Regions from separate parts of the Paenibacillus sp. F4 genome, predicted to be linked through region 2. Evidence: predicted binding sites of a transcription regulator. Region 2 holds the regulator's gene; each other region holds the start of a gene.
What was found. The regulator LexA, encoded in region 2, represses DNA repair genes until DNA is damaged. The targets are predictions, from matches to a motif close to CGAACATATGTTCG.
Positions count from the first base shown of each region.

Region 1 (3,191 bases), on a different contig from region 2:
TGCCCTGCACAACTGTGCAGGGCATCAGAATCATGCTATTCAAACGGACGGTGCCATAACCCTGGCCCCAGTTCACAAATCAGGGTTCACCAAGCTTTATTCAAGCTCCAACAATTCCTGTTCTTCCTTCGCTTGCTGTGCCAACTCTTCTTCTGTAGGCGGAGCAACCGTCGTAACCAAATTGCTGGCCACCCGAATTTTTTGTTCGATCGTACTAGCAATATTCGGATTTTCCTTCAAAAATTGTTTAGCATTCTCACGTCCCTGACCAAGGCGCTCACCTTCGTAGGAATACCAGGCTCCGCTCTTGTCGACAATGTCATGCTCCGTACCGATATCGATCAAGCTACCTTCTTTGGAAATACCCTCACCGTACATAATATCCACCTCAGCCTGACGGAAAGGAGGGGCAACTTTGTTCTTCACGACTTTAATACGTGTGCGGTTACCCACAATGTCGTTACCCATTTTCAAACTTTCAATACGACGAACATCCAAACGTACCGTAGAGTAGAACTTCAAAGCACGTCCACCTGGTGTTGTTTCAGGGTTACCGAACATAACACCTACTTTTTCACGTAGCTGGTTAATAAAAATAGCAATAGTTTTCGACTTATTAATGGCTCCAGAAAGCTTACGCAATGCCTGAGACATCAAACGTGCTTGAAGACCAACGTGGGAATCTCCCATTTCGCCTTCAATCTCTGCCTTGGGCACAAGTGCCGCTACGGAGTCAACAACTACAATGTCTACTGCTCCACTACGTACAAGGGCTTCGGCAATCTCAAGCGCCTGCTCTCCTGTATCTGGTTGCGATAGTAACAACTCATCAATATTGACACCCAGCTTGCTTGCATACGACGGATCAAGCGCATGCTCGGCGTCGATAAAGGCGGCTTGTCCGCCTGTTTTTTGCACCTCTGCGATAGCGTGAAGAGCTACTGTCGTTTTACCGGATGATTCCGGTCCGTATATTTCAATAACCCGGCCTCTTGGAAAGCCGCCCGTTCCTAACGCAATATCCAAAGCAATCGAACCACTGGGGATCGTTTCCACTTGCATGTGGGTAGACTCACCCAACTTCATAATGGAACCTTTACCAAATTGCTTTTCTATTTGACGGAGCGCCATATCCAGCGCAGCACGACGATCTGACAATAAACTCACATCCTTCATTGTTTGTACTTTAATAATACCTTGTTTTGACACGCTTGCCAAGCATTTTTTCGAACATACATTCGTTTTTTTTATTCACACAGCTCTCTTCTATATTTACACCTGTCTCTTAAAACAAAAAAAGAACCGCTGGCAAAAGGCTTTGCAACGGTTCTTCCGATAAGATGATTATATCATGAATATCTATCTAAAAACAACTCTACGACCCACACTGTACATAGATGTTTAAGAGAGTTTCTCGTTCTCTACCAGCCTGCGCCACAATCTGTACAGGATTGCTTTGACTGATCGCAGTCGGATTGTTTCGCGGTTGCCACTCAGTCTCAGCTCATGTACTTCCGTTTCCTTGTCGCGTTCAGCAATGCCAATATACACCAGACCGACTGGCTTCCGTTCGGAATATCCAGGCCCAGCTACACCAGTAACTGAAAGTCCAAAATCGCTGTCCATGATCATTCTCGCCTGCTCCGCAAGCACAAGGGCTACTTCCTTACTCACTGCACCTGGCGCATGATCCCCTTCCAAATAATCATAAGGCACGTTGAGTAATTTCATCTTCATTTCATTGGAGTAGCACACGATGCCACCTTGAAACATAACAGCACTGCCAGGTATAGAAGTGATGTGTTCCATCAGCATTCCACCTGTACAGCTTTCTGCCGCACTCACAGTGAGTTCGCGTTTGGCCATTAGATCTACGATAACCTTCTCCAGCGCAACATCCTCGCTTGCATACATATACTCCGAAAGACGCTGCTGAATTTCTACTTCCGTAGCTGTCAGCTTAATTAATGCTTCACTTTCGCTTGCCGCCTTGGTGGATATGCGGATCGTGACTTCCCCTTCCTTGGCATAAGGGGCAATCGTGGGATCTGTCTGGGATTGGATTAGATCTAACAAATGGGTTTCAAGAGCTGACTCACCGATCCCTGCAAATTTTAGCATTTTCGAATAAATTGGCATTTCCTCACCGCTCAATGCCTGCTGAAGCAACCAAGGTTTCGCCTGGTTTGCAAACATAGGTTTGAGTTCCTTAGGCGGTCCAGGCAAAACTACATAAAATTTACCGTCCTGTGCAATCGCGTCGCCCACAGCTAGCCCTGTCTCATTTTCAAGCGGAGTAGCACCTTCAATAGAAAGCGCCTGCCGGCGGTTATTCTCGGTCATTTCTACCCCACGGTTACGGAAAAATTGATCTAGCTTGTCCATTGCAAGACGATCTATGTGCAATTTCCGCCCCAATACAGTCGCTATCGCCTCTTTCGTCAAATCATCCTGAGTCGGCCCCAGACCGCCGGAAAACAAAATAATATCCGCACGCTTCTGAGCAATTCTTATCGCCTCCTGAAGCCGATCTATGTTATCGCCAACCACAGTCTGAAAATATACATCGATTCCAATTGTAGCCAGCTCTTGTGACAAATATTGAGCATTTGTATTCACTATTTGTCCGAGCAATAACTCTGTTCCTACTGCAATTATTTCAGCTTTCATCAATTCTTCCTCCTGTACTGCAAATATTATGGGAATTATATAAAGAAACAGCAATAAGTTTAGTCCCTATTGCTGTTTCCATAAAATTTATCCTGTTAAACTTTGGAGGAGCTCAGCAAATGGATATTTTTCACGAAATAATCAATACCCGAATAAATGGTGATCAACACTGCTGCCCATATCGCTATTAAATCAAACGGTATACCAAGAAAAACAAACGGGAAATTATTAATGAGCAGCGCTACAATAGCAACGATCTGGATGATCGTCTTTAATTTGCCCCAATTGCTTGCAGCAACCACAGACCCATCCAGTAAGGCAATCTGACGCAGCCCCGTAACCGCAAATTCACGGCTAACAATCACAACGACAATCCATGAATCAATTTTCCCCATTTCTACCAAGGAAACCAAAATAGCGGTTACCAAAAGCTTATCAGCAAGGGGGTCCAACAGCTTGCCCAAATTGGTGACCATATTATTTTTACGTGCCAAATATCCGTCAAGACCATCCGTGCTGGC
Region 1 is NZ_POVS01000009.1:189,906-193,096, forward strand. It holds gene recA (recombinase RecA) at 97-1,158, opposite strand; gene C1T21_RS07810 (competence/damage-inducible protein A) at 1,402-2,670, opposite strand; gene pgsA (CDP-diacylglycerol--glycerol-3-phosphate 3-phosphatidyltransferase) at 2,766-3,191, opposite strand, start outside.
Region 1: a site for LexA is predicted at 1,228-1,241, ahead of recA (recombinase RecA). Genes of this name have one in related genera too.

Region 2 (3,191 bases):
ACAGATTAACAGCCAGTGCGTTACCTCTTGCACGCGCAACGGCTCTTTGATTCGAACGGATGTTTGATCTTCTTCTTCTCAAATCACGTCTGCAATGTCTTCTGCTCATATGATCACCTCCCTTCAAGGAAATGAAGGTACGGATGAATCTTAGTGGTGTTTATGCTTACGCTTGGAAATTTTGATATTCAAGGCATTGGTTGCTAGTGCATTTCCGCTTCCTGTTTTAGCAGCTGCGGCTTGAAAGACTTTAACGACCAGATATCTGTTTTTCCCGATGCGATGCTTATACGTTTTAACTCTATTTCTGATCATCTGCATATCTCCTTTGCTTAGGTCTGCTATATACATATGTCAATTGTGATAGTAATGTATCAGCATAAATCTATTAAAAGCCAAAAGAAGCTGGTACCTATATTCCTAATGGTTAACAAAAAAACCTCATGCGAGCCTGTCTTCGCCATTTCAACTTTACGTTGCAGGAGAAGGTTACAGGCAGGTCGGCATGAGTCTAATAGTGTAGATAAATAATATGCAGTTTAGTTTGAAAATTATTTACTATTAAGAGTATTAATTTTTTTCTCGTAGTACGCCTCTTGAGCAAGAATATGATTCAGTTGTTCAGAGAGCTGTTTATATTCTTGGCTGTCTTCTGGATAATTGTTTCTTTCGGAAATTACAGCTTCAAGTTGCTTTTCTAAATACCTGAAATGGATAAGTATTTGTATGTACTGAATACGATCGTAGGTTGTTATGTGTGAGTTCTCTTTTGCATACAAATGATCCATTGTTGGAACTACACAGCTTATGGCGATAAATATCACAGCAAACACTGAAATTATAATTTTTTTCATTTAATTCCTCCTACAGAGCTATGAGTAATTAATATACCATATTTATCCAAATCAAAGAAAGATCTATTAGTTTTGCCCATGACAGTATAGTTGCTCAAGATCAGTGGGGGATTATTTGAGATGGGGAGGCTGATTTTATAGTAGAAAAAATAGGAATAGGTTGCTGAAATGAAAAAATAGTTGTGAGATACATAATAAACATAATAGCAATACAAAACCGGCTTGCCCTAGGCAGCCGGTTTTGTATTAGTGGATAGAATAACGGGGAAGAAAGAACGAGAAATCAGTGGAAGTCCCGGAAGAGTCCTACAACCTTGCCCAAAATGCTGACGTGTGTCAGGCGAAGCGGTTCAAAGGCTGGATTTTCAGGTTGAAGCCGGATATGATCTTTTTCTTTGTAGAAGGTTTTAACTGTAGCTTCGTCTTCATCTGTCATAGCTACAACAATATCACCATTATCAGCGGTCTGCTGCTGACGTACGATTACATAGTCTCCGTTAGCAATCCCAGCCTCAATCATGCTTTCGCCTACAACAGATAACATGAATATTTTATCCTCACCAACAAAGTGTTGGGGAAGAGGAAAGTAATCTTCAATATTTTCTGTCGCCGTAATAGGAAGGCCAGCAGTTACTTTGCCGACGACGGGGACACGACTAATGGAGTAATTAATCAAGTTGCTGTTATCCGATTCGTCTTGACCGAGTAACTCAATAGCCCGTGGTTTTGTAGGATCGCGGCGAATGAGTCCTTTTTTCTCTAAACGATCCAAATGACCATGAACCGTAGAACTGGAGGCTAATCCGACAGCCTCGCCTATTTCGCGTACAGAAGGGGGGTACCCCTTTAGACGCACTTCATTGCGGATAAATTCAAGAATGGCCTGCTGGCGGCTCGAAATCTTAGACATACCGTATCAACCCCATTTAGTAACGTTTGGGAAAATTATAGCATAGAACCTCCGTTCGTACAAACATAAGTTCTAAATAATCCCTGAAAATAATTGCGAACTTTTGTTCTCTTTTCTATTGAACAAAACAAATGTTCGTGTTATATTGTGAAAACATAAGAACAAACGTTTGGAGGACACAGCCAATGATGAAATATAGCACTTATCAAAGTATTTTCCCGATGAATTTAGAAAATTTACAGGAGACCCGAAAAGAGGGTAGGGCGCGTTTTATGCAGATTATTACCAATACTCTTTTACTTAAGCTTCTTATTATAGTGATTGTTGCTTGGATTGCAGGGGCAGGTGTACTTACGGTTTTCGCGGCACCTTCAGCTTCCAAGGAAGAAGTGACTAAACTGACCGTACAACCCGGGGATACGTTGTGGGAGATTGCCGCAAATCATAAACCGGAACGAATGGATACACGGGTATATATAGAAGGAATTGTGCGGATTAACGGTTTGGAGGATCGGGGAGTGCAGGCAGGTCAGGTACTCAAGCTTCCTAACTTCTGATCTATAGACTATTAGAGCTTGTCAGGGAGCGTAATACGGGAGCCTTGACAAGCTCTTTTCTACATGTCAAAGTGTATTATATCTTTGCTTTTATGGAGGGGACACAATTTGGATATAGACAGCTTGGTACAGCGCATTAATGAATTAGCGCGCAAAGCAAAATCCGAGGGTTTGACGGAAGAGGAAGCCACAGAGCGCGCCAATCTTCGGGAAATTTATTTAGGTAACATTCGCCGTAATTTTCGGCAGCAGCTTGAGACGATTGAATTTGTGGACGATGATACATCGAAGGGAAATGACGGGCTGAAGCATTAATGTTGTTAAAGCGCCCAAGCCTACAATTTGCCTTTTGTTTTAGGTACCTTTCATGGTATCTATATAGATCAGCTTTGAGGCAATTGTTTTATTGTAATATATCTGGGAAGGAATTGAGAGATGGCCCGATCATTTGAAAGAAAAGTACGCAAAAACACAGCGCATTTAAATAAATCGCGCAAAAAGCAAGGCATTCAAACCATTAACGGCGCAGGTTCTGCAATGGATATTTTCCGTGGCCGTAACATTACTGTGCCAATTATGCTGGCAGGTCTTTCTGTATTGTACATGCTTATGAGTTACTTTTTGACTAAGACTGGCATGCGAGGGATGGATTGGCTTGTATTCGGCCTTTACTTGATGCTGGCTGTTATCTTTTTCATCCGTCGTCCTTATCTGAAAGTGGGAAAGGATACTCTCTATATGCTGAAAGGTGGTAGAGAACGTCCAATGACGGCAGGGGACATGAAAGCCATCAAGATTGAAAAGGGTTACGTAACCGTTGAAAGAAAAGGTAAGGGCGGTAATTTCATTTTTACTAAATCATTAGGTCGC
Region 2 is NZ_POVS01000015.1:73,939-77,129, forward strand. It holds gene C1T21_RS27395 (hypothetical protein) at 1-109, opposite strand, end outside; gene C1T21_RS27400 (hypothetical protein) at 151-315, opposite strand; gene C1T21_RS17305 (hypothetical protein) at 552-854, opposite strand; gene lexA (transcriptional repressor LexA) at 1,138-1,764, opposite strand; gene C1T21_RS17315 (LysM peptidoglycan-binding domain-containing protein) at 1,953-2,321, shown strand; gene C1T21_RS17320 (DUF896 domain-containing protein) at 2,430-2,636, shown strand; gene C1T21_RS17325 (hypothetical protein) at 2,757-3,191, shown strand, end outside.

Region 3 (3,191 bases), on a different contig from region 2:
CTCATATCGCCAACGACGCTGCACGATATCCAGCGAAGCCCGAATCAATTCCACTAAGGGATGATGCAATACACTTCTCCGCTGATCCAGAAATACTGGAACCTCATATTGTTTGAATATCGGTTCCACCCATGGCTCATAATCTTCAATATGACGCACAAACAGAGCCATCTCCCGATAACGCGCGCCTTCATCTCGGGCCAGACGGCGCATTTCGCGTACAGCCCCTTCCAGCTCTGCACGGCGATTAGCCGCAGTGTACAGTTTTATTCCCTCCGGCTGCTTTTCTGTCCACTGCTCTCGTAGCTGCTGCAGCCGCATCCGTTGTTCCTGATTCCGTAACCCTGTACGATGTTCAAAGTTAGCCTCCAAATACGCCAACGCTGGACGCTCCTTAAATCTCGGCAGCGGATCAGGGCGCAGTAATTGTGTCTGCGTCTCTATCATCAGCTCGTCTGCCATTCCTTTGAGCTTTACATACGTAGCCGCCGAAGGATGAAACAAATCCAGCTCATGCGGAAGCTGTCCGCTCTCGTAGCTGCGGTTGCAAGTCAGCGCCACCGTCAACGAAGAGGCATGCAGCATAAGTTGCTCCACAACCTTGTATTCATGTGGTGTAAACCTGCGGTAGCCATCCATCCAAATATCTGCCCCACGCACAAGGGAAGACTCAGCAATCTGTTCTGCCAGCATGCGCAACGTATCTTCACCGTCAATATATTTAAGCGTCAGCTCTCGTTCAAAATCCTCATAGATTAGACTGATATCTTTGAGCTTGCCGCGCAAAATCGGAGTTGACTCTTCAGCAGCGTTCATTCGCTCCAGTTGCTCCGGTACAGACCAAGTATCATTTCCATACTGCTTTAGCTCCGTAAACAATGTATTCAACCGATCCACAAAGCCGAGCTGGTCTCCCGAATCCTTAAACAAGCTCAGTTCATCCTTACGACGACGAATAATTTTATATAAAAGCATCTTCTTGCCTTCTTCCGTAACAGGCACCAGTGCTGAACCCCCGGTTTCCTGCATAACTAAATAGGCAAGACGATGAAATCCCATCACTTGGGCGCGCACCGACCCCTGAATACCGTTTCCGGCTTCTGTAAGTAACGCATGCTCAGAAGCAAATGACGATTGCTCCGGTACAAGTAACAGCATAGGCTTACCTAGCGGCTCCTCGCGTAACATAGACGTCATTTCATTGCGGATTAACGTACTTTTACCACTCCCAGAGCGGCCAATCAACAAGCGGACCGACATGATGCGGCCTCCTTTCCAACGAACAACATTCTATTAAACAGTATAGCATATCAGGCAAGAGAGAAAAGAACGTACGTTTGCCATGTTGTAGCAATTCTTCCTCCCTCTAAAAAAACAAATCAGTCCCGCAGATTGGCTTGGTGCACGCCTTCTCTACAGGACTGATTTATACCTAAACGAGTCTATTTTACCTATTTAATCACCAAAAAGGCGATTGACTTTGACCTTGTATGAAACCTACAGCTGTGTCCGGCTGCGCACCTCAAAGATGGCGAATTTCAAGTAATGGCCTTCCTCCACACCCAAAATTTGAGGATGGTCCTTACCAGCCGCTCTCCAGTCTACCAGACGAAGGATTTTGCCAGCATCTGCCGCCGCTTCCTTAATGGTATCTAAAAACAACTCTGGCCGCATATGGAACGAGCAGCTCGCTGTCACCAGATAGCCGCCCTCATTGACCAGCTTCATCCCGTGCAGGTTGATATCTTTATATCCACGTGTAGCTCCTTTGACAGCGTTCTTCGTTTTGGCAAAGGCTGGCGGATCGAGAATGACCACATCAAAGGTGCGTCCGCCACCTGCTGTCAGCGGCTTGGATGTATCTCCTTTGCCCCCGGCTCGTGCATTGCGTTCCTCTACACCTTTCACTTGATTGCGCAAATATTGAAAAGCATCGTCGACAACAAACTCAACGCGTTCCTCAAAACCGTTCAGCTTGACATTATCCCGCGCACTTTCAATCGCATGCTCAGAAATATCAAGACAAGTTACTTTTTTAGCACCATGTTTACATGCATTGAGGGTAAAGCTTCCCGTGTGCGAAAAACATTCCAATACAGTTGCGCCATCCCAGAATGGGAATTCAACAACCTTACCACTTTTATTCACTGGCTTCATGACCGTAGTGCCCGCATCCCCTGAGTCTGCAGCTACTTCTTGTAGCGTAATTCCACTACGTGCTCCCCAACCTGTCATCAACGGTGCTATGGCCGCACGATTTTCACGCTGGTCAAAGAAATAACCCGTCTTCTGGCCCTCTACGATATCAACCTTGATGTGCAGCCCATTTTCCGTCACCACCACATGACGCGGGCAATCACCGTACAAAGGACCCTTCGTTTGTTCCAATCCTTCCAGCTCACGGATGGATACATCACTTCGCTCATATATACCAACAGGACCCACTACTTCAACGAGCGCATCCCTGATTTCTTCCCTGCGCCGATCCATGCCAAGCGTTAACAACTGCACGACTAACACATCACCAAATCGATCTACAATCAGTCCAGGCAAAAAATCAGCCTCGCCGTACACCAACCGATAAGCGTTTCCCCCGGTCACAAAACGTTCGCGGTGCTCCAGACATTTGCGAAAGCGTTGGGCAAAAAAGTTTTGATCCATTGCTTCCAGCGGCTCGTAGGACATTACACGCACTGTAATTTGTGAAGCTGGGTTATAGTAACCTGTCGCCAAATAACGCCCCTGATGGTTAACGATACTGACCAAATCGCCTGCCTCTGGGTCCCCTTCGATCTTGGCTATTTCGTTTTTAAACACCCAAGGGTGTGCGTGCTCCAGCCTTTTTTTACGGCTGCGTTCTAATATTACTGAAGGCAAAATCCTTCACTCCCATTCTTGGATTACTCAAAGTGTTAAAACGTTTTGTTCGATAGGGGCGCGGCTCCGCGATTCATTTGTTCTTATGAACACTGTCGCTTCTCCAGATTCAAATGAACCGCTTCGCTACTGCCCGCCTGTATATCGACGTCACGCTTTTAAAGCTTGTGAAGATACTACAAAATTATCGTTCCGTAAAAAAGAGCTCAGCCATGCTTGTCATGGCTGTCCCCAACAGATCATAGGCTGTTACATAAGTATTTTCACCTAGAAAAGGGGGCTATGCCCGTGTTTATACATGTTATACTCCCGTT
Region 3 is NZ_POVS01000017.1:493,861-497,051, reverse strand. It holds gene addB (helicase-exonuclease AddAB subunit AddB) at 1-1,260, opposite strand, end outside; gene C1T21_RS20945 (class I SAM-dependent rRNA methyltransferase) at 1,498-2,877, opposite strand; gene C1T21_RS20940 (Na/Pi cotransporter family protein) at 3,166-3,191, shown strand, end outside.
Region 3: a site for LexA is predicted at 1,327-1,340, ahead of addB (helicase-exonuclease AddAB subunit AddB). Genes of this name have one in related genera too.

Region 4 (3,191 bases), on a different contig from region 2:
GGCGTGCTGATTCTCAAAAAAAAGTCTAATATTATCTTTGAGACACCAAAATATCCAATTGAGGATATTCAGAATGCATACTTTTGTACAATCGGATATAATAAGAATTTCGACCGACATTGTAGTAATCGGTTAAAGAGAGATTACCTAAAGACAGGTCTTCCGCCCATTTACTCTGATTTCTTCCTTGTGGTCGCTCCGTTTGAACTGGTGCACCGTATACCAATTGCATTTTAGAACTAATTTTAAAGAATCGATCTATATAGTTTTGCATGTTACTAAATTTTTCAGGAAATAAAATCTGGCCGTCATACAGTTTAGTGTTGTTCTTATCTTTCCCAGTTAGGATATAAGTGTAAACTGCTTTGTACCCGTTGTATTCACCTCTGTAGTCCAAATAAGTATAGTACATATTACTCGCGCCGTAATCATCTAATTCAGTGACAGCATTGATGAGAGGCAGTGTCTCAGACCTTTTAATTTGCTGAACTGTCATACCCCATATAGCATTTCTAAAATCTTTCCCTTGCAATTCTGTTGGAATATTTTGGTTTTTACTCGGTGTAACTCCAATCCAGGCGTACTGTTCTGTAGAGTTACTGCCAAACGGTTTCCCGAGTGCTTGCGAAATTGCACGCAGAGGAAGGTAAGTTACTCCATTGTATGATTTAGAGCTAATAGGCATACGAATTTCTTTTCCGTTGATATAAATATTTTTAGCACCAATCACAAAGGTAATCGAATTATTCGAATTTGTTATTTTTACACGATCAGGAATATCGGGATCTACAGCAGCTGTATAGCCTAATTTTTTTAACAACGGGACAACTGGAACCATAAGGGTGTTACTTTCAATGCGAGGGGCAAATTGAAGTGTCACAATTTTTCCATCCAAAAAAATACGATAATTCGACGGATTCGCATGAATTGTTGGAATCGTTCCAAAATAGACAACAAAAATTAACAATAAGGTAAGAAGGCGCTTCATAATAATCTCCTCTTTTAATATTTCAGGACTTTGCAAAATCCTCATTTTACAAGTAGTCTATCAGACCTAGGAATATTTTTCTAGTATGAAAATCTCTTGTGTAGAACGTATGTTCGGAATATAATTTCTACATAACACATCAGGAGGCTACATACATGTCTAAAAAACTCGAAGAGAACGGCTTATGGGAAAGCTCGCGCATTATCATACCGGAACATAAAGAAGCTTATTTAAAACTTATGAAGGATCGCCAGCGGCGCGGTAAACCGGAACTCGATGATCAAGAGGTACAATTGATTGAGCAGGCTCTAATAGAGTCCTACAACTCGCGTACAACAGTCACGCTCCTCGTGTTCAGTCCGTTTGATGACGAGGAACTGTGTGGTGTAGTTACGTCAATTAACACCGCGCGTAGGGAAGTAAAACTGTTCCGTGGGGAAGATGATTTCAGCTGGATTAAGCTAGAGGATATTATATCAGCAATTGTATAATCCCCTAAAAAGGAACAGGATAACAGGCCTTCTTAGAACAATGGATTTCGGAGCAATAAAAAGAGCCTTCGGTTTTTTCTCGAAGACTCCGCATGTGGATTAATCTTGAATTGCTGTTACGACTCCATTTTCGAAATAGATGTACTTGTAATGATCATAGACCCATTGTTCACTTATGCCATATGCAGTTGTGGTTTTGTTTACGTGTGTTGGCAGTCCCCATTTTGAATCCATTACTTCCTGTTCGGTCATACCGATTTGGGGAGCAAGTTTTTCTGGTGGAACATCATCGTAATTACCGATCTTTGTATATGATTTGGGACCAAAGTAAGAGTCCTTATCCTTTTCGATTAGCTTATCGTTCTTAAGATAATATACTGTACCGTTGTCGTCGTGCATTTCTTTCCCTACGAGGGTTGTTGACCAGGTGTAGGTGCTTTCATCTTGTAAACCAGAAAATAACACTTGGGTTACTTCTCCATTTTTAAAGGTCAGCTTTCTATATCCATCATCATCTCTCCATATACCTTGAAAATGGTCTAATAAGAAAGCTTGAGCCAGATACTTCTCTGAGTCTTGATAGTCACTACTGGCAGTGAATAACTTTGTTGCTTGTTGAAAGTTGTATGCATTGAATTGCTTTACACCTTCTTGGTAGTTTGCTTCCTGCAACAGATCAGATGAATCTTTATACTCTTGGATTTGTTCAAGTAATTCAATTGCCGAAGCGTAGTTATCCTGGGAGGAATTTTGCTTTGCCAGTAAGTATGTTGATTCTGTTTTTAGCTTGACACTATCTTTGTAGTTGACTAAATTGATAAACATTTCAATAGCCTTTTCGTATTCTCTAGTTTTTAGCATGTGTTTTGCCTTTAGATAATTGGTTTCATTAATCAACTCATCAGAATCTTTGTACCCATCCAAATTGGTGAAGGCTTGAGTTGCTTTGTCAAATTCACCGTTATTCATTAATGACTTGGCCTGAATATAACTGATATAGGGAGCTGCAATTAAATAGCCTACGATAAAAAGACATAAAATAAGAAATGGAGCAATTGAGATAATAATTTTCTTCCTATAGCTGATCTTTTTAGGAATCGGATCATCATTCCTAATTTCGGATGTTTTTTCTTGCGGTGAAATATTGATAGTTACTTCCTTTCCGCAATAATTGCAGAAGGCGCTTCCTTTGGGTATTTCTTTCCCACATTTATCACAGAGCATTCTTTTTTACTCCTGCCTTTCTTGGAACTCTGTTGCTTCATAAAAAGTAGTCTATCAAACATAGGAATATTTTTCTAGGTCTAATTACATGGGAAGAATTCGAATAACCTGTCTAAAAATAATATGTAACGAGGTGATGCATAGATGAATATTGAATTTATTACATCTGATTCTACTGATAAATTACGAGCCGCTTGTTATGAGTATATTTATCAAAAATATGGAAGTGTACAGCGTGACAGACGTATATGTAAGAATTTTAACGGAAGAACAGACTTGCAAGATCATCTGGAAAAATCATCGTTTGAAATTGCAGACCAATGATGATACAAATACTTGCCTATAAACAGGGAAGACACTGGAAAATTAAAAAGGAATGGCTACTGGAGTATGAAAATAGCTTATTCCCAGAGTCAGGTGATCAATATTGAAAGAAGGTTGTTTTAACCGCCCTTGTGGATTCGGAAAGCAGTTTGCGTAAATGCATA
Region 4 is NZ_POVS01000009.1:650,830-654,020, reverse strand. It holds gene C1T21_RS10085 (copper amine oxidase N-terminal domain-containing protein) at 32-988, opposite strand; gene C1T21_RS10080 (YolD-like family protein) at 1,144-1,479, shown strand; gene C1T21_RS10075 (zinc ribbon domain-containing protein) at 1,579-2,703, opposite strand; gene C1T21_RS10070 (hypothetical protein) at 2,848-3,027, shown strand.
Region 4: a site for LexA is predicted at 1,091-1,104, ahead of C1T21_RS10080 (YolD-like family protein). Genes of this name have one in related genera too.